Regions from separate parts of the Streptomyces sp. NPDC048637 genome, predicted to be linked through region 2. Evidence: riboswitches for the same ligand, from Rfam matches in the RefSeq annotation. Region 2 holds a riboswitch; each other region holds the start of a gene.
What was found. A riboswitch is a leader RNA that binds a small molecule or an ion and turns the genes downstream of it on or off. The one in region 2 is predicted to bind thiamine pyrophosphate.
Positions count from the first base shown of each region.

Region 1: it holds a riboswitch for thiamine pyrophosphate, as region 2 does, so the genes downstream of both, AB0C46_RS23820 (thiamine ABC transporter substrate-binding protein) here and thiC (phosphomethylpyrimidine synthase ThiC) in region 2, are expected to answer to the same signal.
Region 3: it holds a riboswitch for thiamine pyrophosphate, as region 2 does, so the genes downstream of both, thiO (glycine oxidase ThiO) here and thiC (phosphomethylpyrimidine synthase ThiC) in region 2, are expected to answer to the same signal.

Region 1 covers NZ_JBEZHQ010000020.1:39,552-48,951, reverse strand. Annotated here, with positions in the region: gene rpsB (30S ribosomal protein S2) at 390-1,289, shown strand; gene tsf (translation elongation factor Ts) at 1,398-2,234, shown strand; gene pyrH (UMP kinase) at 2,397-3,167, shown strand; gene frr (ribosome recycling factor) at 3,343-3,900, shown strand; gene AB0C46_RS23835 (phosphatidate cytidylyltransferase) at 3,900-5,066, shown strand; gene AB0C46_RS23830 (hypothetical protein) at 5,296-6,093, opposite strand; gene rlmN (23S rRNA (adenine(2503)-C(2))-methyltransferase RlmN) at 6,344-7,450, shown strand; TPP riboswitch at 7,484-7,604, shown strand; gene AB0C46_RS23820 (thiamine ABC transporter substrate-binding protein) at 7,708-8,784, shown strand; gene AB0C46_RS23815 (iron ABC transporter permease) at 8,853-9,400, shown strand, end outside.
Region 2 covers NZ_JBEZHQ010000002.1:98,204-107,603, forward strand. Annotated here, with positions in the region: gene AB0C46_RS03270 (IclR family transcriptional regulator C-terminal domain-containing protein) at 364-1,134, shown strand; gene AB0C46_RS03275 (SsgA family sporulation/cell division regulator) at 1,239-1,661, shown strand; gene AB0C46_RS03280 (YibE/F family protein) at 1,704-3,128, opposite strand; TPP riboswitch at 3,199-3,355, shown strand; gene thiC (phosphomethylpyrimidine synthase ThiC) at 3,349-5,127, shown strand; gene AB0C46_RS03290 (hypothetical protein) at 5,328-6,218, opposite strand; gene AB0C46_RS03295 (metallophosphoesterase) at 6,444-7,547, opposite strand; gene AB0C46_RS03300 (LacI family DNA-binding transcriptional regulator) at 7,811-8,911, opposite strand; gene hisC (histidinol-phosphate transaminase) at 9,314-9,400, shown strand, end outside.
Region 3 covers NZ_JBEZHQ010000045.1:189-9,588, forward strand. Annotated here, with positions in the region: gene AB0C46_RS35145 (thiazole synthase) at 1-718, opposite strand, end outside; gene thiS (sulfur carrier protein ThiS) at 728-943, opposite strand; gene thiO (glycine oxidase ThiO) at 1,020-2,243, opposite strand; TPP riboswitch at 2,241-2,353, opposite strand; gene AB0C46_RS35160 (FAD-dependent oxidoreductase) at 2,509-3,750, shown strand; gene AB0C46_RS35165 (Rv2175c family DNA-binding protein) at 3,889-4,254, shown strand; gene thiE (thiamine phosphate synthase) at 4,367-5,032, shown strand; gene metF (methylenetetrahydrofolate reductase [NAD(P)H]) at 5,188-6,105, shown strand; gene AB0C46_RS35180 (hypothetical protein) at 6,142-7,296, shown strand; gene AB0C46_RS35185 (NAD(P)/FAD-dependent oxidoreductase) at 7,579-9,096, opposite strand; gene AB0C46_RS35190 (DUF4126 domain-containing protein) at 9,191-9,400, opposite strand, start outside.

The DNA.
Region 1 (9,400 bases), on a different contig from region 2:
AGGGAAGCGCCTCGTCGGGACGGAGTTTTGTCGTGTGTTTCGTCGCATGTGCTGACGGTGGCGCAGTCCGTCGCGGCGTGCGGATCTTGGTCCGAAGCTGTGGACAACCGGGCGGTTGTGGACAACGGTGTCACCCGCCCGGGGCTCGAAATGGAGTGTGTCGCCCGGTGCATCGGCAGTCCCGTACACTTCTGGTGGCGATCCGGGTCACCGGGTCGACTTCGCACGCCCCGCCGTCAGTGCACCAGTCCCCATTCGGGCAGCACGACGGCCGCGCCCCTCGGTCCTCGGACGGCTCCGCAAGGTGTCATCCCCGGCAGGCGCGTCGGGGCGTCAGGCACCGCGGCCGACCGGCCGCAGTGGAACCGAGAACAACAAGGAGTACGGCCATGGCCGTCGTCACGATGCGGGAGCTGCTGGAGAGCGGCGTCCACTTCGGGCACCAGACCCGTCGCTGGAACCCGAAGATGAAGCGCTTCATCTTCACCGAGCGCAACGGCATCTACATCATCGACCTGCTCCAGTCGCTGTCGTACATCGACCGCGCCTACGAGTTCGTCAAGGAGACCGTCGCCCACGGCGGCTCGGTCATGTTCGTCGGCACGAAGAAGCAGGCCCAGGAGGCCATTGCCGAGCAGGCGACCCGCGTGGGCATGCCCTACGTGAACCAGCGCTGGCTCGGCGGCATGCTGACCAACTTCTCGACCGTCTACAAGCGCCTGCAGCGCCTGAAGGAGCTCGAGCAGATCGACTTCGAGGATGTGGCCGCCTCCGGCCTCACCAAGAAGGAGCTCCTGGTTCTCTCCCGCGAGAAGGCCAAGCTGGAGAAGACCCTCGGCGGTATCCGCGAGATGCAGAAGGTGCCCAGCGCCGTCTGGATCGTGGACACCAAGAAGGAGCACATTGCCGTCGGTGAGGCGCGCAAGCTCAACATCCCGGTCGTCGCGATCCTCGACACCAACTGCGACCCGGACGAGGTCGACTACAAGATCCCGGGCAACGACGACGCGATCCGCTCCGTCACCCTGCTCACCCGCGTGATCGCCGACGCCGTCGCCGAGGGCCTCATCGCCCGCTCCGGTGCCGCCACCGGCGACCAGAAGCCCGGCGAGAAGGCTGCTGCCGCCGAGCCGCTGGCCGAGTGGGAGCGCGACCTGCTCGAGGGCGAGAAGAAGGCTGACGACGAGGCCCCCAAGGCCGAGGAGAAGCCCGCTGAGGAGGCCGCCCCGGCCGCCGAGGCTCCCGCCGCCGAGGCCGAGAAGCCGGCCGCGGACGCCGAGCAGGCCTGACCCGCAGCATCCGGCTGATGACGGCGGGGGAGGGCGCCACAAGCGCCGCCCCCGCCGTCCACCCGTAGATCTTTCGACTTCGAGATTTCGAGAAGAGATTCACAGACCATGGCGAACTACACCGCCGCTGACGTCAAGAAGCTCCGCGAGCTCACCGGCGCCGGCATGATGGACTGCAAGAAGGCCCTGGACGAGGCCGAGGGCAACGTCGACAAGGCCGTCGAGGCGCTGCGCATTAAGGGCCAGAAGGGCGTCGCCAAGCGCGAGGGCCGCTCCGCCGAGAACGGCGCCGTGGTCTCCGTGATCGCCGCCGACAACACCGCCGGCGTCATCGTCGAGCTGAAGTGCGAGACGGACTTCGTCGCCAAGGGCGAGAAGTTCCAGGCCGTCGCCAACGAGATCGCCGCGCACGTCGCGAAGACCTCCCCGGCCGACATCGAGGCCCTGCTCAGCTCCGAGATCGAGGCCGGCAAGACCGTCCAGGCGTTCGTCGACGAGGCCAACGCCAACCTGGGCGAGAAGATCGTCCTGGACCGCTTCGCGCAGTTCACCGATGGCTACGTGTCGGCGTACATGCACCGCACCATGCCCGACCTGCCCCCGCAGATCGGTGTCCTTGTCGAGCTCGACAAGGAGAACGCCGAGGTCGCCAAGGGTATTGCGCAGCACATCGCCGCCTTCGCCCCGAAGTACCTCGCCAAGGACGACGTCCCGGCCGAGGTCGTCGAGGCCGAGCGGCGTGTCGCCGAGGAGACCACCCGCGCGGAGGGCAAGCCCGAGGCTGCTCTGCCGAAGATCGTCGAGGGTCGCATCAACGGCTTCTTCAAGGACGCGACGCTGCTCGGTCAGCCGTACGCGCTCGACAACAAGAAGTCCGTCGAGAAGGTCCTCCAGGAGGCCGGTGTCACCCTGAAGCGCTTCTCGCGCATCAAGGTCGGCATCTGAGCCTGTCGCGAAGGCAGCGAATGACCTACGACCCCGCTAGGGTCGTACGCAGTCGGCCGCTCAACGGCCGGCCGCAGATGTGACGAGGAGGCCATTGCCGCACAGGGATCTGAACCAGACCCACGGCAATGGCCTTCTTCGTATGTGCACGAGGAGAGCTCAATGATTCACGGTGCCGACGGCGCGCACACAGACCATCCCGGTCACGGCGGCAGGCGACGCTTCCTGCTGAAGCTGTCGGGCGAAGCCTTCGCCGGTGGCGGCGGACTGGGCGTCGACCCCGACGTCGTGCACGCGATGGCCCGCGAGATCGCCGCTGTGGTGCGCGAAGGCTACGAGATCGCCATTGTGATCGGCGGCGGAAACTTCTTCCGCGGCGCCGAACTCCAGCAGCGCGGCATGGACCGGGCCCGCTCCGACTACATGGGCATGCTCGGTACGGTCATGAACTGTCTGGCCCTCCAGGACTTCCTGGAGAAGGAGGGCATCGACTCCCGCGTCCAGACAGCCATCACCATGGGACAGGTCGCCGAGCCGTACATTCCGCTGCGCGCGGTGCGCCATCTGGAGAAGGGCCGGGTCGTCATCTTCGGCGCCGGCATGGGCATGCCGTACTTCTCCACCGACACCACCGCCGCCCAGCGCGCCCTGGAGATCGATGCCGAGGCCATGCTGATGGGCAAGAACGGGGTGGACGGGGTCTACGACTCCGACCCCAAGAAGAACCCGGACGCGGTGAAGTTCGACGCCCTCGAATACGGCGAAGTGATCACCCGCGACCTGAAGGTCGCCGATGCCACCGCCATCACGCTGTGCCGGGACAACAAGCTCCCGATCCTCGTGTTCGAACTGCTCGCCGAGGGCAACATCGCGCGCGCGGTGAAGGGTGAGAAGATCGGCACGCTCGTCAGCGATCAGGACACCCGGGCCTGACGGCCTCAACTGCCGCGATTCCGTACGGGCATCGGCCCATACGGGCGGCAACTCCCGGCCGGGGGAAGACCTCGGTACGGGGATGGACAACTGCCTGCCGGTCGGACACCGTGCAGGAGAAGACGCGCGGCAGGGGCGAGGCTCTGCTTCTTACCGAAAAGACCAGGAGCAAGTGGTGATCGAAGAGATCCTCCTCGAGGCCGAGGAGAAGATGGAGAAGGCCGTCGTGGTCGCCAAGGAGGACTTCGCCGCGATTCGCACCGGGCGTGCGCACCCGGCGATGTTCAACAAGATCGTGGCGGACTACTACGGCGCCATGACGCCGATCAACCAGCTGGCGTCGTTCTCGGTTCCCGAACCGCGGATGGCCGTGGTGACCCCGTTCGACAAGAGCGCGCTGCGCAACATCGAGCAGGCCATCCGTGACTCCGACCTCGGCGTCAACCCGAGCAACGACGGCAACATCATCCGAGTGACGTTCCCGGAGCTGACCGAGGAGCGCCGCAAGGAGTTCATCAAGGTCGCCAAGAACAAGGGCGAGGACGCGAAGATCTCGATCCGCAGCGTCCGGCGCAAGGCCAAGGAGACCCTCGACAAGCTGGTCAAGGACAAGGAGAGCGGCGAGGACGAGGTGCGCCGCGCCGAGAAGGAGCTCGACGACACCACCGCGAAGTACGTCGCGCAGGTGGACGAGCTGCTCAAGCACAAGGAATCCGAGCTCCTCGAGGTCTGATGAACGAGCCTTCCTGGGGGGCCCCGCCCGGCGCCGGTCAATGGGGACCGCCCGATCACGGACCGTCCCCCTCGCTTCGCGGAGCGGCGCCCCCCGCCCCGGCGGGTCCGGTGTACGACTGGGGCGATGCGGCGCAGACTCGGCCCATGCCCTTTGTGCCCGGGCAAGGCGGATACCAGGATGACAACCGGGAACATCGGGACATCCGGGATAGCCGGGACCACCTGGACGACCGGGGGGCTGCTCGACGGAGCGGCCCCCTGTTCCGCGACGAAAAGCCGCAGGAGCCCATGCCCACCTCTCTTTCCGGGTCCGACAACTCGCCGGACTCAGAGAAGCCGAAGAAGAAGAGCGCGGGCCGCAACCTGCCCGCTGCCATAGGGGTCGGTGTCGGCCTCGGCGCGATCATTGTTGCGTCGCTCTTCGTCTACAAGCCCGTCTTCATCGGCGTGATAGCGATCGCCGTTGTCGTGGGCCTGTGGGAGCTGACCTCGCGGCTGGCGGAGCGCAAGGACATCAAGGTGCCGCTGGTGCCGCTCGCGGTCGGTGGCACCGCCATGGTGGTCGCCGGATATGTCCGCGGCGCCGAGGGGGCCTGGGTGGCGATGGCGCTCACCGCGCTCGCCGTACTCGTCTGGCGGATGACCGAGGCACCCGAGAACTATCTGCGCGACGTCACCGCCGGCGTCTTCGCGGCGTTCTACGTGCCCTTCCTCGCGACGTTCGTGGCGCTGATGCTCGCGGCCGAGGCCGACGGGCCGCAGCGGGTGCTGACGTTCCTGCTGCTCACGGTCGTCAGCGACACCGGGGCGTACGCGGTCGGCTGGCGGTTCGGCAAGCACAAGCTCGCCCCGCGCATCAGCCCCGGCAAGACCCGCGAGGGACTCGTCGGCGCGGTGCTCTTCGCGATGGCGGCCGGCGCGCTGTGCATGGAGTTCCTGATCACGGACGGCGCCTGGTGGCAGGGCCTGCTGCTCGGCCTCGCCGTCGCGGCCAGCGCAACCCTCGGCGACCTCGGCGAATCCATGATCAAGCGGGACCTCGGCATCAAGGACATGGGCACCTTGCTCCCCGGCCACGGCGGCATCATGGACCGGCTCGACTCCCTGCTGCCGACCGCGCCTGTCGTCTGGCTGCTGTTCGTGGTCTTTGTGGGAGCCGGCTGATCGCAGGGCCCTCGCAGGTGAGGGCGGGTGGAGAGGCATTCTTCCCCGTCGACCTCTCCCGCGCGCCGCGCCGCTCCTCCGATGGCCCAGAGGGGTCTGCCACCTTGTGTGGCGGACCCCTCTCCGCATGTCTGAGGGCGGTCCGGCCGCCCGGCCACCTCGCCTCGGCCCGCTCGTGAGCGACCCAGCCGACGGCCGCAGAGCTCACCGTCCTGGCCCCCGGCCTCGCCTACTGGGGCGACGACAAGAACTGGACCGCCCCGCGCAGTGGCTCCGGCGACGTGGCGAACTCACCGAGGTAGGGATACGACAGTTCCGTGACGAGGAACAGGTTGGTGGCAACCAGGACGCTCACCGCCGCGACCATCCCGTAGTGGATCAGAGCCTGCTCGGAGCCGAAGGTGGCGGAGAACCCGAGGACCAGTGCACTGGTCAGCAGGACCGCCATCCACAGGGACAGGGGTGGCCCGAGGTTGGTGCGTGCCTGGAGCAGCCGTTCGGTGCGTGCGAGGCTCAGTTCCTTCAGGGACGCGAGCGAGCTGGCGAGGAAGGCCCGCTGGGTGTCGTTGCGGGGCTGAATGCTCTCGTACGTGCTGTGGAGGCGGCTCAGCGCGTGTTCGGCCTCGGGTGCGGTATCGCCGGCCGCGGCGCTGAACCATTCGGCCGCCGCCGCGCGTCCGTACGCCAACAGGCTCTGCCTGATCCGCGCGCTCTCGGCCGTGCCGAACACCTCGCTGCCCATGGCCAGCTGCGTCACCATCGCGCCCTCGGTGCGCGTCGTCTGGTCTGCCGTGTTCACCTGACCCCAGAGCGCGAGGACGATGAAGCCGATGAGGAATCCGTAGACGACCGCGACCACGGGGAAGAGGAACTGCGCGATCTCGTTCTGCTCGCCCCGCTTGAGGCGGGGGATGCGGTGCCGGACCGTCGCCTGGACGGCCGCTGTCCCGCCGGCGATCACGACGACGAGGCCTGCCAACAGCAACCAGGAAGGGAGGTTGGTCACGATCCAACGGGTCACGGCCACTGTTCCACGCTCCTGACGTACCCCACACCAGCCACCACGGCGCGGTGGCCAACGAAGGCACCGGGCTGCGGACACGCCTGCTGCGTCCCTTCGGTGAGCGAGTGCCGCCCTTCGGCGCGCGATTGCCCCTGCTTGGGTGCGCGATGACCCCTGCTTCGGTGCGCGATGACCGCGCATGATCGGCACCCACCGGGCGCGGGACACTGCCGCACCTGGGCCCCCGTAAACGATCTGCCACACTGGACGGACCATGCCTGCACCCGGAGAACTCACTTTCGTAGCGCCGCGCGGGGCCAAGAAGCCTCCGCGGCACCTTGCCGATCTCAGCCCCGTCGAGCGTCGCGAGGCGGTGGCGGCGATCGGAGAGAAGCCGTTTCGCGCCAAGCAGCTGTCGCAGCACTACTTCGCCCGTTATGCGCACGACCCGGCGCAGTGGACCGACATCCCGGCCGCGGCGCGCGAGAAGCTGGCGAGCGAGCTGCTGCCGGATCTGATGAAGGTCATGCGGCACATCTCGTGCGACGACGACACCACACGCAAGACGCTGTGGAAGCTGCATGACGGGACGCTCGTCGAGTCGGTGCTGATGCGCTACCCGGACCGGGTCACCATGTGCATCTCCTCGCAGGCCGGCTGCGGGATGAACTGCCCGTTCTGTGCCACCGGCCAGGCAGGACTGGACCGTAACCTCTCCACCGCCGAGATCGTGCACCAGATCGTCGACGGGATGCGTGCGCTGCGCGACGGTGAGGTGCCCGGCGGACCGGCGCGGCTGTCCAACATCGTCTTCATGGGGATGGGGGAGCCGCTCGCCAACTACAAGCGGGTGGTCGGCGCGATCCGGCGGCTGACGGATCCCGAGCCGGACGGGCTGGGGCTGTCCCAGCGGGGTATCACCGTCTCCACGGTCGGCCTGGTCCCGGCGATGCTGCGGTTCGCCGACGAAGGCTTCAAGTGCCGGCTGGCCGTGTCGCTGCACGCCCCGGACGACGAGCTGCGCGACACGCTGGTGCCCGTCAACACGCGCTGGAAGGTGCGGGAGGTGCTGGACGCGGCGTGGGAGTACGCCGAGAAGTCCGGCCGCCGGATCTCCATCGAGTACGCGCTGATCCGGGACATCAACGACCAGGCATGGCGCGGTGATCTGCTGGGCCGGCTGCTGAAGGGCAAGCGGGTCCATGTGAACCTGATTCCGCTGAACCCGACGCCCGGCTCGAAGTGGACCGCGTCGCGTCCCGAGGACGAGCGGGCGTTCGTCCAGGCCATCGAGGCGCACGGGGTGCCGGTGACGGTCCGCGACACCCGCGGCCAGGAGATCGACGGTGCCTGCGGGCAGCTCGCGGCCTCGGAACGCTGACCGCCCGCTGGTACCGTGTGGTCGAACAAATGCATATTCCGACAGGGGAGCGCCACAGCGCTGAGAGTGCGGAAGCGCCGTAGTCCTACGGTGCCCGCAGACCCTTGAACCTCGCCCGGGTCATTCCGGGTAGGAAGTTCGGTCGTCACTCATGCTGTTGCGCCCTGCCCGAAGTCCGCTCCGTACGTCCTGGGACGTCGGGAACGGCGGACATCGGGCAGGGCCGCGTCTCTTCCTGGCCAGCCAGGAGGAACTCAGTGAGCACCACCAGCAGGATCACCGCGACGGCGGTCGTCGCCGCGGTCGGTATGGCCGCCCTCGCCGGGTGCGGCAGCTCGGGCGGCGGGAGTGCGGACGCCAAAACCGTCACGCTGGTCAGCCATGACTCGTTCCGCGTCTCCAAGTCCGTGCTGGCCGCCTTCGAGAAAAAGAGCGGCTACAAGGTCACGATGCTCAAGGGCGGGGACGCCGGCAAGGCCGTGAACCAGGCGATCCTGTCCAAGGGCAACCCCCAGGGCGATGTCTTCTTCGGGATCGACAACACCCTGCTCTCGCGCGGTCTGGACGAGGGCCTCTTCAGCCCGTATCAGGCCAAGGGGCTGCAGAGCGTCCCGGCGGGGCTGCAGCTCGACAAGGGCGAGCACCGGGTCACCCCGCTCGACTACGGCGACATCTGCGTCAACTACGACCGCGGCTACTTCGACCGGCACAAGATCGCGCCGCCGAAGACCTTCGACGATCTGCTCAAGCCCCGGTACAAGGGGCTGCTCGTCACGGAGAACGCCGCCACCTCCTCCCCGGGACTCGCCTTCCAGCTCGGCACCATCGCCAAGTACGGCGAAAAGGGCTGGCCGGACTACTGGAAGAAGCTCAAGGCCAATGGCGTCGAGGTCGTCGACGGCTGGGACCAGGCCTACTACGACCGGTTCTCCGGCTCCGCGGCCGGCAAGGGCAAGGGCGACAAGCCGCTGGTGGTCTCCTACGCCTCCAGCCCGCCCGCCGAGGTGCTCGGCAAGAAGCCCGCGCCCAAGGAGGCACCGACCGGTGTCGCGACCGGCACCTGCTTCCGGCAGATCGAGTTCGGCGGTCTGCTCAAGGGCGCGAAGAACGAGAAGGGCGGCAAGGCGCTGCTGGACTTCCTGCTGAGCAAGGAGTTCCAGGAGGACGTACCGCTGCAGATGTTCGTCAACCCGGCCCGCAAGGATGCCGAGGTGCCGGAGCTGTTCACCAAGTACGGCACGACGATCGACAAGCCGGCGACACTGGCCCCCGAGACGATCACCAAGAACCGCGAACAGTGGATCAAGCAGTGGTCCTCACTCGTTCTGAAGTAGCGCCTGCGGACGTCACGGGCGCCCGGCGCGGCAGGCCCGCGCGGGGGACGGCGGTGCGGCTCGGCCTGATGGCGGTGCCGCTCGCCTTCTTCGCGCTGTTCTTCGCCTATCCCGTGGTGGCGATCGTCGGACGGGGGCTCAAGGACGGCGGGCAGTGGCAGCTCAGCCGGTTCGGCGCGGTGCTGAGCGACCCGGATGTCGTGCAGGTGCTGTGGTTCACCGTCTGGCAGGCGGCGGCCTCGACCGGGCTGACGCTGCTGGTCGCGCTGCCCGGCGCCTATGTCTTCGCGCGCTTCGACTTCCCCGGCAAACAGCTGCTGCGGGCGGTCGTGGCGGTGCCGTTCGTGCTGCCGACCGTCGTCGTCGGCTCGGCCTTCCTGGCGCTGGTCGGGCGGGGCGGACTGGTGGACGACCTGTGGGGCGTGCGCCTGGACACCTCGGTGTGGGCGATTCTGCTGGCGCATGTCTTCTTCAACTACGCCGTGGTCGTACGGACCGTCGGCGGGCTCTGGGGACAGCTCGATCCGCGTCAGGAAGAGGCGGCGCGGGTGCTGGGCGCCGGGCGGTTCGAGGCCTGGCGGCGGGTCACGCTGCCCGCGTTGGGGCCGGCCGTCGC
Region 2 (9,400 bases):
GCGGTCGCCGGGGCTCGCTCCCGCTCGGCGCTGGCCGCCGGACGGTCACCCCGCAAAGCACCCCCGGCACACCTCATCGCGACGCAGTGGGGTCAGCTGTCGAACCCGGCCCGCACAGTCCCGCTCAGCGGTGCGCGGACGGGGTAACTCCCGGCGACTTCGGGCCTTCTGGCTCCCTCCGCCGAGTTAGAGTGCCGATCGCAGGCGTCTTCCGGACGGTGGCGTTCCGGAAAATCCCGGGTGAGAAGAGCCCGGTCCGGGCGTCCTCGTGGGTGCCTGGAAGACGCGCGCGGTCGCGGGAGTTGGTCCCGCGGCCGGGGCCCCGTGCCCCATTGCGAGCGGACCTGGGGGTTGGCGTTGGCAATCGTGAACGGCGAATCCACCTCCCACCCCACCTTGATCGGATCGGTACAGCGGGCGCTCCGGCTACTGGAGGCGGTGGGCGCGCATGCCGACGGCGCGCCCGCCAAGCAGCTGGCGAGAGAAGCCGGGCTGCCGCTGCCGACGACCTACCACCTGCTGCGGACCCTGACGCACGAGGGCTATCTCCAGCGTGAGAACGGTGTCTTCGTCCTCGGCGAGGCGGCCGAGGCCATCGGCGGGGCGGGGGCCAGGCGCCGGCAACGGGCCCATATCTCCGAGGCGCTGGCCCTGGCGGGCCAGGTACTGGGCGCCGCCGTCTACTTCGCTGTCTACCGGGAGGGTGAAGTGGAGGTGGTGGCGGTGACCGACGACCCGGCGCGGCCACCGGTCGTGGAGTGGGTCGACTTCCGAACCACCGCCCATGCCCATGCCATCGGGCAATGCCTGCTCGCGCAGCTTGACGAGACAACGAGGAAGGAGCATCTGGCACGCCATCCCGTCCAGTCGATAACGCCCTTTTCCGTGCGAACTGAGGACGATTTGCTGCATCGTTTGGATACGGTGCGTCGTCGCCAAGTCGCTTACGAGCGGCAGGAATATGCCCTGGGCACGGTGTGCTCCGCCATCCCCGTCCAGGTCGGGGCGGCCGTCGCGACGCTGGCGGTTTCCCTGCCCGTGGACGAACTGCGTCGATTGCGGTCCGTTACAGACCGACTACGGAAAATGGCGGAGGCGACACTAACGACACTCGCCTTCTCTATCAGTATCTGAAAACTCACTCCTTGTGATCTGCTGGCACGTGGCAGACGATGGCGCCAATAGGGCTACGGGGGTTGTTTCCCGGCCATCTCCGATCAAGTGCGGGGCAGTGGTTGATGACCGACACAGTTCAGGCAGAAGTGATCATGAGCTTCGTCGTCTCGGAGGAGCTTGCGTTCCGGATTCCGGTGGAGCTGGACTTCGCCAGCGCCGATCCGTACGCCGTCCGCCTCACCTTCGACCTGCCCGGCGATGCGCCGGTGACCTGGGCATTCGGCCGGGAGCTGCTGCTGGACGGGCTGAGCCGGCCGTCCGGTGAGGGCGATGTGCGTATCGAGCCGGCCTCCCCCGAGCACCTCAGCGATGTCCTCATCAGCCTTCAAGTCGGCGCCGAGCGTGCGCTGTTCCGGGTGAGTGCGGCGCCGCTGGTCGCCTTCCTGGACCGTACGGACCGGCTGGTGCCGCTGGGTAAGGAAGAGGTCTGCGACACCCTGGAGGCCGTACTGGACCAGATCCTCACGGAGGCCCCGGCCGGCTGACCCGGCCCCCGTCGGCCCTCCCCCGCGCCGGCCTTCCCGTCCTTACTGCTTACGTCGCTTGCCGCGTCCCCCACGTCGTCCCGGCCGGCCACCCGTGGGGCTCGCCGGCACGCCGCCGGTAACCCCGGCCCCGGACCCCGCCCCGGTTCCGGTCCCGGCTCCCTGTCCGGCTTCCGTGAAGACGTCCGTCGGCGCGCTCTGCTCCTTCTGCTGCTTCCGGTCCGCCGAGACGACCAGCGCGGCCAGCAGGGTGGTCAGCGGCACCGCGGCGACCAGTCCGATGCTGCCCACGAGCGTACGGACGATCTCCTCCGCAACCACCTCGCTCGAAGCGACCGTGCCGACGCTGCTCTGTGCGATCGAGAACAGCAAAAGCAGCGGCAGTGCGGCGCCCGCGTAGGCCAGCACAAGGGTGTTGACGACGGACGCAATGTGATCCCGGCCGATCCGCATCGCGGCGCCGTACAGCTTGCGCCAGCCGGCCGACGGGTCCGCCTCCTTGAGCTCCCAGACCGCGGCGGTCTGGGTCACCGTCACATCGTCGAGCACGCCCAGCGAGCCGATGATGATCCCCGCCAGCAGCAGACCGCGGATCTCGATATCCGGGTACAGACCGTGCACCAGCCCGGTCGTGTCGTCAGTATTGCCGGTCAGCAGCGCCCAGCCGATGAATACCGAGCCGAGCAGCCCGATCAGCAGCAGTGAGGCGAGCGTGCCGAGCACGGCCACGGAGGTACGGGCCGTCAGCCCATGGCACAGGTACAGCGCGATCAGCATGATCGCGCTGCCGCCGACCACCGCCACCACCAGTGGATTGGAGCCCTGCAGGATCGCCGGAAGGATGAACAGCGTCAGGACCACAAAGCTGGCCGCCAGCGCCACCAGGGCGAGTAGGCCGCGCAGCCGGCCGACGATCACCACGGCGAAGGCGAAGATCGCGGCCAACAGCCACATCGGGAGCGACCGGTCGACATCGCTGACCGAGTACTGCAGATCCTTCGGCGCCTTGGGGGAGTACGCCACCACCACCTCCTGGCCGGTGGTGTAGTGGCGCAGCGCGTCCGGTGTCACCACCGTCTGGAAGGTGCGCCCCTTGTTCTCCCCGGTGGTGACTTCGATCGTCGCCTGCTGGCAGGGCTTGCCCTTGTCCGCTCCCCCGGTCGGTGGCTGCCCCGTCGGCGACGGGGGCTGGGGCTGCTGTTCGGCATGGACATCCGCACAGTTCACCTCCACCACTTTGACCACTCTGGCCGTCTCCGTGGGCTGGTCGAAGCCGACCCCTGACGGTTTGTGGGGCGGTGCACCGCCCGGCCAGAGCACGACCAGGCCGACCGCCACCGCGGCCGCGAACGGGATCAGTACCGCCGCGATGACCTTGCGCAGATGTCGGGAGACGGGCGCGGCAGGACCATGGCCGTGCGCATGGGAGTGCGGCGCGGAGTGATGGTGGGACTCGTGAGGGGACACCGCCCGATCATCGCAAGAACTCAAGGGGCCCACTGTTCACCGCGCCACATCGGCCGCTACCGTGGTGGCACTTTGCAATCGCGGGAGCTCGGAGCACCGGGCTGAGAGGGCGCTGACCTCCGTCCCAGCGGCGTTTCACGTGAAACGCCGGCGGACGGAAGCCGCTGCGTCGACCGCCGAACCTGTTACCGGGTAATGCCGGCGTAGGGAGTTGGGTCTCATGACTCTGCAGGATGCACGCACGCCCGAAAAGGGTGCCAACGGTGGCGAAAAGCCGCAGATCGGCTGGCACAAGGGCTATGTCTCCGGATCGCGCCCGGACCTTCGGGTGCCGGTCCGGCGGGTGCACCTCACCAACGGCAAGGACGTGACGCTCTACGACACGTCAGGGCCGTACACCGACCCCAATATCGAAACCGACGTCCGCCGTGGCCTGACGCCGCTGCGGGAGAACTGGATCATCGGCCGCGGCGACACCGAGGAGTACGCGGGCCGCCCCATGCGGCCCGAGGACGACGGCCTCAAGCACACCTCGCCGCGCGGCGGACTCAAGAACCTCGACGCGGTCTTCCCCGGCCGTCCCCGGCAGCCGCGCCGCGGCCGTGACGGCGCCGCGGTCACCCAGCTCGCCTACGCCCAGCGTGGCGAGATCACCGCGGAGATGGAGTACGTCGCCCTCCGCGAGAAGGTCACGCCCGAGTTCGTCCGCGACGAGATCGCGGCCGGCCGTGCGGTGCTGCCGGCCAACATCAACCACCCGGAGATCGAGCCGATGATCATCGGCAAGAACTTCCTGGTGAAGGTGAACGCCAACATCGGCAATTCGGCGGTCACTTCCTCCATCGAGGAGGAGGTGGAGAAGATGACCTGGGCGACCCGTTGGGGCGCCGACACGGTGATGGATCTGTCCACCGGCCGCAATATCCACACCACCCGCGAGTGGGTGCTGCGCAACTCCCCCGTCCCCATCGGCACCGTCCCCCTCTACCAGGCGCTGGAGAAGGTCGACGGCAAGGCCGAGGAGCTGACCTGGGAGATCTACAAGGACACCGTCATCGAGCAGGCCGAACAGGGCGTCGACTACATGACGGTGCACGCCGGGGTGCTGCTCCGCTATGTGCCCCTCACGGCCCGCCGCAAGACCGGCATCGTCTCCCGCGGCGGTTCGATCATGGCCGCCTGGTGCCTGGCACACCACCAGGAGTCGTTCCTCTACACGCACTTCGAGGAGCTCTGCGAGATCCTCGCCTCCTACGACGTCACCTACTCGCTCGGTGACGGTCTGCGCCCCGGCTCCATCGCGGACGCCAACGACGAGGCGCAGTTCGCGGAGCTGCGGACGCTCGGCGAGCTGAACACCATCGCCAAGCGGCACGGCGTACAGACCATGATCGAGGGCCCGGGACATGTCCCGATGCACAAGATCAAGGAGAACATCGACCTCCAGCAGGAGATCTGCGAAGAGGCCCCGTTCTACACGCTCGGCCCGCTGACCACCGACATCGCGCCCGCCTACGACCACATCACCTCCGGTATCGGCGCGGCGATGATCGCCTGGTGGGGCACCGCGATGCTCTGTTACGTCACGCCCAAGGAGCACCTGGGCCTGCCGGACCGCGACGACGTCAAGACCGGCGTCATCACGTACAAGATCGCGGCCCATGCGGCGGACCTGGCCAAGGGCCACCCGGGCGCTCAGGAATGGGACGACGCGCTCTCCGACGCCCGTTTCGAGTTCCGCTGGGAGGATCAGTTCAACCTGGCCCTCGACCCGGACACGGCTCGCGCCTTCCATGACGAGACGCTGCCCGCCGAACCGGCGAAGACGGCCCACTTCTGCTCGATGTGCGGCCCGAAGTTTTGCTCGATGAAGATCAGCCAGGACATCCGCCGCGAACACGGCGGCGACCTGGCACTCGACCCCGAGGCCGGAATGGCCGAGAAGTCGAAGGAGTTCGCGGCGGCGGGGAACCGGGTGTACCTGCCGTTGGCGGACTGATCGGCTGACGGCGTGTGGTGGGGGCTCCGGCGGTGCCTCCACCACACTCGTCTGCTGCGTACCACCGTCCTAGGGGGCGCCGAGGGACTGTCCGGGCGATCACGAGCAGAGCGGGATGATGGTCGGCACCGCAGGGACAGGAGCTCCATGGAGCCGTGATGGTCCGGCCCGCCCTCATCGGGGTGGTGGTCCGGCCCGCCCTAATCCGGGTGATGATCCGGCCCGCCGTAATCGGGGCTGGTGAAGTCCGGGCTGGAGTAGCGCGGGCGGGATCCCGAGGCGCCGCTGTCGGGGCTGGTGAACTCGGGGCGGGTGTAGCCGAGGGTCGGGATGCGGCTCTCGGGGGACGTGGTGCGGCGCGGGACGTAGCGGGCCGGGTCGTCGTCCGGGGTGGCTGTGGGGTCGGCGAGAGCCGCTCGGAGAAACGGCAGCAGACCGCGCTCCAGAAGGGCGCGGCGCCAGGCCTCGCGGGCCTGGTCCAGTGCCTCGGCCGATCCCTCGGCTCCGGCGACCTGGGCGGACGCGCCGTTGCGCACCGCCGTGATGACCAGACCGGCCATGGCGACCAGGGTGCCCGCCGCGGTCAGCGCCGCGAAGATCCAGCCGACGCTGATCAGCGGCTGGGCCAGGGATTTGTCGGGGCTGAGGGCGCGCAGCACATACCCGATGAGGAGGAACAGGACCGCGGCGATGCCGGCGAGCACAGGGGCGAGCACGGCGATCATGGCGGTCAGCCCGGCGCCGGTGCTTTCGGCCTCGTCGATGACCGCGTCGCTGTCCGGTCCTGGTCTCCCGTCATCGGCCGCGTTCTGCTCCTCGCCGCCCGTATCGGCGACGGACGCGGTGGGCGCCGGCGCGCGCAATGCGGCGCGGAGCTGCACATAGCGTTGGTATTCGGCCGCGGCGCAGGCAGCGATGGCGGTGGTCGCGCTGAGTGCCATCGTGCGCAACTGCTCGGTGTGGAGAGGGTCTCCCGCGGCGGCGGTCAGGCCGTCCGCGCGGTATGGGGCGGTACGCAGCGCCTCATCGAGGATCCGCGCAAATTCCGCGCGGTCCTCGTTCAGCAGGTGCGGAGCGCTGTTCATGTGCATCCCCCGATGCTCCGTAGGGCCGTACGGCCGGCGTTGGCCGGGCAGTGGGCGGAAACGGAGGAGAGCCTGCTACGGATAGCCCCGATGGTAGAGCGACTCCGGCGCGGGGTGACAGAGAGTTTGCGGAAATTGAGTAATGCACCGACCGGTTTCCGCCGGTGCCGTCCCCCGTTTTCGTCCTGACCGCCCGTCGGCCGGCCTGGCGTACGACTACCCGTACAACCCTCAGCCAGCCAAGGGAAGTTGAACGACCAATAGCTTTCCGGCCATCGTGATGCCGCCGTCCATGGCGATGGCCAGACCGTCGGCGTAGACATGCGGACCGTCGACCGCGACGCCGTCGCTCTCGCCGTCCTCCGTGCCGACCTCGCCCAGCAGATACGGGATCGGGCTGTGGCCGTGGACGACGCGGTCGCCGCCGTAGGCATCGAGGAGTTCCCGGACGGCTTCCGAGCCGGCTTCGTCGCGGAAGGCGAAGCGCTTGGTGAACTTCCGGAACAGATCCCAGACTTCGTCGGCGTCGCTGCGGGTGAGCACGTCGTGGACGGTGTCGTTGACGGCCTCGATGGAGTCGCCGTATTCGAGGTAGGCGGTGGTGTCGGAGTGCACGAGCAGATGCCCGTCCTCCTCCATCACGGCGTCCAGCCGGGCCATCCACTGGAGGTGGTGGTCCTCCAGGCGGTCCATATCGGTCTTCTGGCCGCCGTTGAGGAGCCAGGCGGCCTGGAAGGACGCGGTGCCGGCGCCGGACTGTACGGGGGTGTCGCCGAACCGCTTGGCGCCCAGCAGCAGGAGCTCGTGGTTGCCCATCAGGGCCTTGCAGTAGCCGCCGGCCGCTGCGGCCTCCGCGGAGAGCTGCATGACGAGGTCGATGACGCCGATCCCGTCCGGGCCGCGGTCCGTGAAGTCGCCGAGGAACCAGAGCCGGGCGTTGCCCGCCGCCCAGTTGCCGTCGGCGTCGATCAGGCCCTCGGCGGCCAGCGCCTCGCGCAGCTCGTCGTAGTAGCCGTGCACATCGCCGACGACGTACAGCGGGCCCATGCCCTCGGGCGCGTCGGGGTCCGTGGCCGGTTCGGGCACCGGGACGACCGCCGGGCGGTCGATCAGGGTGTCCGTACGGCCGGGGGCGATGACCGGGAGGTCACGCGCGGTCGGGGTGTACTCCTCGGGCAGCTCGGCCGGCGGCGCCACGGGGGGCGCGGCCGGCGGCGCGGCAGGGGCACCGGCGGGCAGATGGAGCGGCGGGCCGACAGGCGGCGCGGGGGACCCGGCGGGCGTGCCGGAAGGCACTCCGGGCGGCGGAGCAGGCGCCGGAGTTTCTCCCGCCATGGTTCGCACCATGGGTCCCAGACTGGCCCCCTGAGTCATCGACCCCTCCACCGTCGCGCCGCCGTGCACCTCTCGGACCTTTGCCTGGTCGACGGCGGTCCGCGGTGTCGTGCGCCCATCATAGGAATGCTGGTCGCGGGTTGTGACGCACCCGGGGGTGGTCAATCCGCCGGAGCCCGGCGTTCGCGGCTGATTTGTCCCGGGATCGCCCTGTTTTTTCCTCGTGGAAGAGAACGCCCGGTCGTCCGTATGTGGGAGCACCCTCAGTCGCCGGCCGGTCCCCGTGGCGGGCTGACGGTCGTTCTCGGTGACCGTCGTTGGGACGAGGCACGGACGATGAGATCGGTAGGTATCACCTGTTCGATGGGCCGGCCGTGGTCCAGCCCTTCGATGGCGTCGATGAGGATCTGGATGACGGCGGTGCCGATGCGGCGCGGTTTGAGGGACAGCGTGGTGATCGGAGGTTCGGTGGCGGCGTAGAGGGTGGACTCGCTGCAGCAGACCAGCAGCAGGTCCTCCGGCACCCGCAGGCCGTAGCGCCGGGCGGCGGCGAGCAGGTCCGTGCCGTTGGGGTCGAAGAGCCCGTAGACGGCGTCCGGGCGGTCCGGGCGGGCCAGCAGCCGGTCGGCGGCGACGGCCCCCGCGCACGGGTCGTGTGCCGGGTAGGACTCGTACACCGGATCCTGGCCGACCCGTTCGCACCAGCGCAGATAGGCGGTGGTGGACAGCCGGGTGTAGGTGTCGGTGGTGTTGCCCGTGAGGAGTCCGATGCGGCGGGCGCCGGCGTCGGCGAGATGGTCGAGCAGACCGAGGACGGCCGCCTCGTGATCGTTGTCGACCCAGCCGGTGACGGGCAGTGCGCCGCCGGGGCGGCCGTCGGAGACGACGGGGATGCCGTGCCGGACGAGTTCGGTGACGACGGGGTCGCCGTCGGCGGGGTCGATGACGACGGTGCCGTCGAGGGCGACGTTGGACCACACGTCGTGGCGGGAGGTCGCCGGGAGGATGACCAGCGCATAGCCGCGGGCCAGGGCCGCGGAGGTGGCGGCTCTGGCCATCTCCGCGAAATAGGCGAATTCGGTGAAGGTGAAGGGTTCGTCCCCGTACGTGGTCACGGTCAGGCCGAGGAGCCCTGACTTACCGGTACGGAGGGTGCGGGCGGCTGCGGACGGGCGGTAGCCCAGCCGGTCGGCCACCTCGCGGACATGGCTACGGGTGGCATCCGGAAGCCGGCCCTTGCCGTTGAGCGCGTCGGAGACAGTCGTGATCGACACACCGGCTGCGGCGGCCACGTCCCGGATGCCCGCCCGCCCCAGCCGGCGACCGGTCGACCGGCTCACCTGGTGCTTCCCTGCTGCTGTCATGGCGAGCCGATAGTAGGGCTCGTGAGGCGCATTCACGGGGGGCCACCAACGGCTGTGGAAAGGCACGTTTCTGCACGGTGATCAATCATCAATTCCCTGCAAAATAAAGGGAGTTGACGTGAATAGTGATCATTATGCGGGAGATTTTCCGCCTTCACCTGTCGATCGGTTCCGGTCCCGAAGTGGTCTCAAGTCACCTTGACGGGGGATGCGCGCCACGGCGTAAGCCACCGGCGCGCGCCGGTTCGGGGAGCGCTCCCAGGGGGTTTTGCGCGGGGCTCTCCGGAGGGCCGTCCGGAGAGTGGAGAGGTGCTGCCGCCGGGTCGGGGCTGCCGCCGAACGGGTCAATCCTCATAAGGTGTGCAGTATTGGAGATGAGCGGACGGTCGAGGAGGACCTGCGGTGAGCGAGAAGACCCCGAAGCTGCGTGCTGCGCTGGACGGCGTCCCCACCTACAAGCCGGGTCGGCCGGCGGCGGTCGGCGGCCCC
Region 3 (9,400 bases), on a different contig from region 2:
GGATCCGGCCCGCCCTATAGGCCAGCCGGCCCGAGGCGACCGCGTGCCGCATCGCCTCCGCCATCAGCTCCGGCTCCTGCGCACGGGTCACCGCGGTCGCCAGCATCACCGCCGCACAGCCCAGCTCCATGGCCAGCGCGACGTCCGACGCCGTTCCCGCGCCCGCGTCGAGGATGACCGGGACGCCGGCCCGCTCGGTGATCAGCTGGAAGTTGTGCGGATTGCGGATGCCCAGCCCGGAGCCGATCGGCGAGCCCAGCGGCAGGATCGCGGCGCAGCCCACGTCCTCCAGCTTGCGGGCCAGCACCGGATCGTCGTTCGTGTAGGGCAGCACGGTGAAACCGTCGTCCACCAGGGTCTCGGCGGCGTCGAGCAGTTCGATCGGGTCGGGCAGCAGGGTGCGCTCGTCGGCGACGACCTCCAGCTTGATCCAGTCCGTGCCGAGCGCTTCCCGGGCGAGCCGGGCGGTGAGCACCGCTTCACCCGCGGTGAAGCAGCCCGCGGTGTTCGGCAGTACCCGGATGCTGTGGCGTTCCAGTACGGACAGCACCGAGCCCTGCACGGTCGGATCCAGCCGCCGCATGGCGACCGTTGTCACCTCCGTACCGGAGGCGAGCAGCGCCCGCTCCAGGACGTCGAGGCTGGGCGCACCACCGGTCCCCATGATCAGACGGGAGTCGAAGGTGGTGCCGGCAAGAGTGAGCGGATCGTCGGCCATGTCTGCGGATCAGCCTCCCTGGACTGCGGTGAGTACCTCGACGCGGTCGCCGTCGCCGAGTGGGGTGGTGGGCCACTGGGTGCGCGGCACCACGATTTCGTTGACCGCCGCGGCCACCCCGGCGGGTGCCTGGGACAGCGTCGCGACGATCTGGTCGAGGGTGAGTCCGCCGGGGATCGCACGGGCCTCGCCGTTGACGGACACGGACACGGTGGACGCGCTCATGCGCCGGCCTCGCTTCGTTGGGCGGGTGTGCCGTGGCCACCCGCGTACCTCTTCACCGTTCGGTCACTGCGCTCGCTCATACGGGCTGCTCCTCGGGGGCACGGGTGCGCTCCGGTCCCGGGGTGGCGGGGGAGAAGCGCACGGGGGAGAAGGGGCGGGCCTCTTCGGGGAGGCTCCCGGTGGCCAGCACTTCGGCCATCGCGTCACCGGTGACCGGCGCCAGCAGGACACCGTTGCGGAAGTGGCCGGTGGCCAGATGGAGGCCGGGCAGCTCGGTCGGCCCGAGCAGCGGCGCGTTGTCGGGGGCGGTGGGGCGCAGCCCGGCGCAGGTCTCGACCAGCGGCAGCTCGGTGATGCCGGGGACCAGCTCGTGGGCGTCCCGCAGCAGCTCGTAGACCCCGCCCGCGGTCACCGTGGTGTCCCAGCCCAGCTCCTCGCTGGTGGCGCCGACGACCAGTTCGCCGTTCTCCCGCGGCACCAGGTAGAGGGGCCCGCCGCGGACGACGGCCCGTACGGTGCGCGACAGGAAGGCGGGGCTGCCGGCCGGCACGTCCGGCAGCCGCAGCCGCAGCACCTGGCCCTTGACCGGCCGCACCGGCGGCAGCACCTCGTCGGGGACGCCGGCGAGACGGCCGCTCTGGCTGCCCGCGGCCAGCACGACCTGACCCGCCGACAGCCGTGTGCCGTCGGCGAGTTCGGCGCCCGTGGCGCGCCCGCCGCTGACCGTCAGCCGCGCGGCCGGGCTCCGGTGGAACGCCACTCCGGCGCGCTCACAGGCGGCCAGCAGGGCGCTCACCAGCCGCCGCGGATCGACCTGATGGTCGCCGTCCACCCGCAGCCCGCCGCGCACCCCGGGGGCCAGCATCGGCTCCAGACGGCGGCACTCGCGCCCCGTGAGCCACTGCGAGTCCAGCCCCGAGCGGGTCTGCAGCGCATGCAGCTCGCGCAGATGGGCGCGGTCGTCGGCGTCCAGCGCGACGGCCAGGGTGCCGCACCGCCGGTAGCCGATCCGCTGCCCGGCGGCCTCCTCCAGCTCTTCCGTGAAACGGGGGTAGCGCTGTGCCGAGGCGAGATTGAGGCCCAGCAGGGTCTGCTCGCCGTAGTGGAGCTCGGTGACCGCGGCCAGCATCCCGGCGGCGACCCGGGCCGCGCCGCCGCCGGGCGCGGGGTCGGCCAGCGCGACGGTCAGCCCGCGGCCGGCCGCCCGCCAGGCGGTGACCAGGCCGATGATGCCGCCGCCGAGGACGAGTACATCGGGACCCGGCGCGGCCGCTCCCGACGGTGTGGCGGATGAATGCATGGGCTTCCAGCCCCTCCCTTCGCCGGCATGACCCGGATCAGGTTCGTACGGTCGGAGGCCGGCCAGCCTCCCTCTCAGCCCGGTCCGCCCGGGCTCCCGCGAGTGCGTGTATCCATCACCCTAATACGGGGCTGCGACGCGCCGTAAGGCCACGCTCCGCGGCTACCCGGGGCCCGCACCCCGGGACGGCCGATCGTGACGGTGTGTCAGAGATCTCCTTGCGTGCTGCTGCGAGCGGCGTCACGGACCGTCCTAGAGTGATCGGGTGAGCGAGCAGAGCAAGTCCTCCCAGGCCCCTGACCGCACGCCGCGCGTCGTGATCGTCGGCGCGGGAATCGCGGGAGTGCAGACCGCGGTCGCCCTGCGCGAACAGGGCTGGCGCGGCGCGATCACGCTCCTCGGCGACGAGCCCCACCAGCCCTACGACCGGCCGCCGCTGTCCAAGGCGGTCCTGCTGGGCAAGGCCGAAGGCTCCACCTTCGACGTCGACTTCGCCGCGCTCGGCATCGAGCTCCATCTCGGCCGCCCGGTCACCGCCCTGCTGCCGGACGCCCATGTCGTCGAGACGGCCGGCGGACCGGTCTCCTACGACTACGCGGTCATCGCCACCGGTGCCGACCCGATCGTGCTGCCCGGCAGTGAGGGCCTGCCCGGCGTTCACCTGCTGCGCACCCTGGACGACGCCGAACGGCTGCGGCCGGTGCTCGCCGCCCAGCACGAGATCGTGGTCGTCGGGGCCGGCTGGATCGGCGCCGAGTTCGCGACCGCGGCACGCGAGGCGGGCTGCGCGGTCACCGTCGTCGAGGCCGCCGACCGCCCGCTGGCCGGTGCGCTGCCCGCCGAGGTCGCCGCCCATATGACCGGCTGGTACACGGACGCCGGTGCCGAGCTGCGCACCGGTGCCCGGGTGGCGTCCGTCACCGCGGGCGCGGTCACCCTCGCGGACGGCACGACCCTGCCGGCCGACGCGGTGGTCATCGGGATCGGCGCCCGGCCCGCGACCGCCTGGCTGGCCGGCTCGGGCGTCGAGGTCGCACCGCAGGACGGCTCCGTCCTCGCCGACGACCAGCTGCGCACCTCCGTGGCCGACGTCTACGCGGTGGGCGACTGCGCCTCCTTCCCATCGGCCCGCTACGGCACCCGCCTGCTGATCCACCACTGGGACAACGCCCTCCAGGGCCCCCGTACGGTCGCCGAGAACATTGCCCGCGGCGACGCCGAAGGGCTGGTCTACGACCCTGTGCCGTACTTCTGGTCCGAGCAGTTCGGCCGGTTCGTGCAGTACGCGGGCCATCACGGGAACGCCGACGAGCTGGTCTGGCGCGGTGACCCGGCCGGGGCCGCCTGGTCGGTGATCTGGCTGCGGGAGGGGCGGCTCGTCGCGCTGCTGGCCGTGGGGCGGCCGCGGGACCTCGCCCAGGGGCGCAAGCTGATCGAGCGGGGCGTCGTACTGGACCGTGAGCGGGCCGCGAATGCGTCGGTGCCGCTGAAGTCCGCGGCCGTGTAGCGGGCGCCGGCCCGCCCTGTGACCGCCGGCTGCCGGCCTGTCGGACAGCCCCTTGCGCCGTCACCCGCCGGTGTGCAGGAAGCCCCTGATGGCGATGCCCGGCTACCGGCTGTCAGTGCGAGGTGGCAGGCTTGTCCTGTGACCGAGATTGACGCAAACATCGATGGACTCGTCCCCGCCTGGCTCACCCTCCCCGACATCGCCGAACAGCTCGGCGTCGAGGTGACGCGTGTGCGGCAGCTGGTCAAGGAGGGCCAGCTGATCGCGGTGCGCCGCGGCGAGAACAGGGCGCTGCATGTGCCCGCCGATTTCATCCAGGACGACAAGGTGGTCAAGGGCCTCGTCGGTACCCTCACCCTCCTCAAGGACGACGGCTTCACTGACGTGGAGATGCTGGAGTGGCTGTTCACCCCGGATGAGAGCCTGCCCGGCACGCCTGCCCAGGCGCTGCGCGAGAATCGCGGTACGGAGGTGAAGCGCCGGGCCCAGGCGCTCGCCGTCTGACCCGCCCGGCGCGGCGCGCTCGGCCGCCGCACCCGCATCCGTAACCGCACCCGAGGGGCGTACGTGCCGGAAGGCCCGGCCGTACGCCCCCGACCTGGGGGGAAGCCGCCCGATGAGCACCGCACGACAGGCCCTGTCCGACGCCCGGCTCTATCTCTGCACGGACGCCCGTAAGCGGCAGGGCGATCTCCCGCAGTTCCTGGACACGGTGCTCGCCTCGGGCGTGGACATCGTCCAGCTGCGCGACAAGGGCATGGAGGCCGGAGAGGAGCTCCGGCATCTCGAGGTCTTCGCGGACGCCTGCCGGCGGCACGGAAAGCTGCTGGCGGTCAACGACCGGGCGGATGTCGCCCATGCGATCGGCAGCGAGGTGCTGCACCTCGGCCAGGGCGATCTGCCGGTGCCGGCCGCCCGCGCCCTCCTCGGCCCGGACATCCTCATCGGCCGCTCCACCCATGCCGAGGCCGAGGTGGACGCCGCGCTCGCCGAGGCCGGTGTGGACTACTTCTGCACGGGCCCGTGCTGGCCCACCCCCACCAAGCCGGGCCGCCACGCCCCCGGCCTCGACCTGGTCCGCCATACGGCTGCCCGGGCCCCCGAGCGCCCCTGGTTCGCGATCGGCGGGATCGACGCCGGGAATCTGGACGAGGTGCTGCGGGCCGGTGCCCGTCGGGTCGTCGTGGTCCGCGCGATCACCGAGGCGGACGATCCGGGAGCTGCGGCCGCCTCCCTGGCCAAGCGCATCCGGACCTGGGACGCCCAGAAGCTCCCGGGGTGACCGGGATCACTTCGCGGCGGCGACTTGCGGGCGAGGGAAACTTTCCTGTCGTCCTGGCGACCGGAAAATGTCCAACCAGTGGACACGAAGCCGACCAACCAGGCATTACGCCGATGCCGGTTGGTGTGCGCCCGGCCGGTGGTTAACCTGCCGGTATGGCCCTAGGTACAGCTTCCACCAGGACTGATCGTGCGCACACGGTGCGCGAACTGCTCGCTTCCGGCAAGCAGTCCTATTCGTTCGAGTTCGCTGCCCCGAAGACCGAGAAGGGTGAGCGGACCCTGTGGAACGCCATTCGTCGGATCGAGGCCGTCTCCCCGACCTTCGTTTCCGTGACGTACGGCGCCGGCGGCACCTCCCGTGACGGCACGGTGCGCGCCACTGAGCGCATCGCCACCGACACCACCCTGACCCCGGTCGCCCATCTGACCGCGGTCAACCACTCCACGGCGGACCTGCGCAACATCATCGGCCAGTACGCCGGCGCCGGGATCCGCAACATGCTCGCGCTGCGCGGCGACCCGCCCGGTGACCCGATGGGCGAGTGGGTCAGGCACCCCGACGGCGTCGGCTACGCCGCCGACCTGGTCCGGCTGATCAAGGAGTCCGGCGACTTCTGCGTCGGCGTCGCGGCCTTCCCCGAGATGCATCCGCGCTCGGCGGACTGGGACACCGATGTGGCACACTTCGTCGCCAAGTGCCGGGCCGGTGCGGACTTCGCCATCACCCAGATGTTCTTCTACCCGGAGGACTACTTCCGGCTCCGGGACCGGGTTGCGGCGGCGGGTTGCTCCACGCCGATCATTCCGGAGATCATGCCGGTGACGAACGTGCGCCAGATCGAACGGTTCGCTCAGCTCAGCAACGCGGCTTTCCCGCCCGAGCTTGCGGAGCGCATCCTGGCCGTCAAGGACGACCCCGCGGCGGTACGCTCCATTGGGATCGAGTACGCAACGGAACTGTGCGCACGCTTGATGGCCGAGGATGTTCCCGGGTTGCACTTCATTACCCTGAACCACTCCACGGCGACCCTGGAAATCTACGAGAATCTGGGCCTGCACCAGCAGTCCTGATCACGGTGGCCGGCGAGCGGCGGAAGAGGGGCGTATATGGGCTGGACGATCCTCTACATCGCATTCGGTCTGGTCGCCCTGTGGCTGCTGGGTGAGGTGCTGCTCCAGTACAAGGCGCGGCTGCGCTGGCGACTGGTCGCCTTCACCGGCTTCCTCGGTGTGGTCATCGGCGTGATCATCCCCTCGGTGATCGTGATCGGGCTGGGCCTGATCGCCTTCGCCATCGGGCAGACGAATGTGACGCTCTCCTTCCGCCGCGGCTTCACCACCGGCTGGTCCCTGGGCGGCAAGCCCGGTGAGAGCCGGCGCCGGCGGGCCCGCCCGGCCGGTCCGCCGTCCGCCGAACCGACCCTGCAGGTCTCCGGCCTGGAGGCGGTACCGCCCACCGACGGCACCGGCCCGGTCCTCGACGGGGGCCCGGACACCTTCGAGAGCACCGGCGGCTTCCAGAGCCGGGACGCCTTCGCCGCGCAGGAGACCTTCGTCGCACAGGAGCCCTTCGCCGCGCAGGAAACCTTTGCCGGGCAGGGCTCCTACGGCGGGCCGGGCTCCTACAACTACAACGCCGACGACGGCTACCGCGGCCAGGACCCCTACCAGCCGCAGCAGGACCAGGACGCCTACGCCACCCAGCCGTTCGCGGTCCAGGACGACTACGCGGCACGGGCCGACGCCACCGCCGTCTACGCCCCGCAGCCGATGCCCGACGAGACGGGCCAGTACGGCATCTACAGTCCCGATGCCCGCGCCCAGCAGAACGGCTACGGCTACGACGCCTACAACGGCGCCGCGGGCAACGGGAACGGCGACGGCAACGGCTATGCCTACGACGGCAGTTACGGCCAGGGCCCCGGCGCCCAGGACCCCTATGCCGACCCTTACGCGGCATACGGCGACGGCCTGGGCCAGGGCGGGCAGGCGCCCTACGCAGACCCGTACCTCGGCACCCAGCAGTACGCCGCGCCCTACGACCCGTACGCGCAGCCGGACCCCTACGCCCAACCGCCCTACGCCGCGCAGCAGTACGACAGCCAGGGGCAGCCGCTGGGCCAGTACCCGGGCCAGGGCTACGGGGAGACCCCGCCCGGCGGCGTCTGGGTCCCCCAGCAGCGCGACGGTGAACTCCCGCCCGAGCAGCCCTATCCGCCCTACCAGCAGCCGGGTTACGACGGGCAGCAGTACCGCTACTGAGCCGGCGGCCGGATGACCGGCCGGACGGTGCTACGGGTCCCCGCGGCCCGTCACCCTTCCCTTCAGTCGAGCCGTGTCTCAGGTGGAGGCGCGCATCGCGTCGAGCCGTGCCTCAGGTGGAGCCGTGCCTCACGTCGAGCTGCGCATCGCGTCGAGCCGTGTCTCAGGTGGAGCCGTGCCTCGCGTCGAGCCGCGCCTCGCATCGAGCCGTGCCACGCGTCGAGCTGCGCCTCAGGTGGAGCCGTGCTTCACGTCGAGCTGCGCCTCAGGTGGAGCCGTGCTTCACGTCGAGCCGTGCCAGTCGTCGCCGTTCACGATGAGGCCCGCGACGATCGCGCCGGACATCCCGGCATGCGCCGGCCCGCCGCCCGGGTGCGACCAGCCACCGACCGCGTAGAGCCCCGGTATCCGGGTGCGGTTGCCGGGCCGCAGGAACCGGCCCTCCTGGCCCGCCAGCGCCGGTCCCGGCACCAGCGCGTCGTCCGCCGGGGGTAGCACCTCCCGCCACAGCACCCGCTCCCGCAGCCCGGGAACCGCGGCCTCGGCGACCTCGGTCATCCGCTCCGCGCCGGCCGCCACGGCCTCCCCGTCCTGCCAGTCGACCGGCCCGTGCGGAGCCACCGTCGCGGTGAGGGTCACGGCCTCATGGGCATCGTCCGGCCGGGTGGTCGGGTCGTCCGGGCGCAGCACCGTCACCGTGGGCCGGTCACAAGGGGTCCGCGGCCCGGACCCGTCGCCGAACACGCCCTCCAACTCGGCCGTGCGGTCCGCAGCATGGACCACCGTCCGATGCGCGGCGTCCCCGGGGCGCGCGCCGCGCAGCGCGAGACAGACCGTGAGCCGTCCGGTGGCACGGTCACCCGGCCCCAGGGCGGGGCGGACATCGTCCGCACCCCACGGCTCCCGCCCCCGGCAGAGCTCCACGAGCCGCACCGGGTCGACGCCCGCGACCACGAACTCCGCCTCGGACACCCGGCCGTCGGCCAGCTCGACGCCCGCCGCCCGGCCGTCCTTCTCCACGATCCCGGTCACCGCCGCGCCGAAGCTGAACTCCACCTTGCGCGCCACACAGCGCTCGTACAGCGCGTCGGCCAGCGCCCCCATACCGCCGCGCGGGTACCAACTCCCGAAGGTCTGCTCCATGTACGGCAGCACGACGGCGCTCGCCGGGGCGCTGCGCGGGTCGAAGCCGTACGCCAGCGCATGGCTCTCCAGCAGCGCGATCAGCCGGGGATCGGCCAGCTCGCGGCGGGCCACCTCGGCGAGGGTGGCGGTCGTGGGGCCCTTGCCCCGGCCGAACAGGCCGCGTCTGCGCACCGCCGGATACGGATCGCGCCCCAGCACCCGCCAGTCCTGCCACAGCGGCTCCTCCAGGAGCGGCCGGCGGGTGGCGTCCCAGGCATCGCGGGCGCGGCCCACCAGCTCGCTCCAGCGCTCCCCGGAGCCCGCGCCCAGCGCCTCGTCCAGGGCCGCCAGCACCCCGGCCCGCGAGGCGTTCGGCAGCGAGACGGCCGTGCCGTCGGCGAAGACATGCCGGGCCGCGGGGTCGACCTGGGACAGCTCGATACAGCTCTCCAACGGCTCCCGGCCGGTCTTGAGAAACAGATCGCGGTAGACGGCCGGCAGATGCAGCAGCCCCGGCCCCGTATCGAAGGCGAAGCCGTCCCGTGCCAGCCGCCGCACCGCGCCGCCATACGTCGCGCCGCGCTCGAACACCGCCACCCGGTGGCCCGCGACGGCCAGCCGGGCAGCGGCTGCCATCGCGCCCATCCCGGCGCCGATCACCGCAATCCGTGCCATGCCTGCGACTTTATCCGGACCCACTGACAACGCCCGCACGGCTGTGGAAGGCCGGGCCCGACAGCGCCCGCGCGCCACCGGCGGCAGCCCGCCGTCAGGTCACCGGAGGTGCCGCACCGTCCACCGCGGCCGGCCGCTTCTCCGCCCGCCGCTGCCGCCGCCGCTGGAGGAATCTGCGGATCCGCGACCACAGGAAGACCACCACCGCGATCCCCGCGGCCAGCAGCGTCCCCGCGATGACCGCCGCGGCCACCGGATGGAACACGGCGAAGGCGATGAGCGCAGCGACCCCCAGATCCTCGGC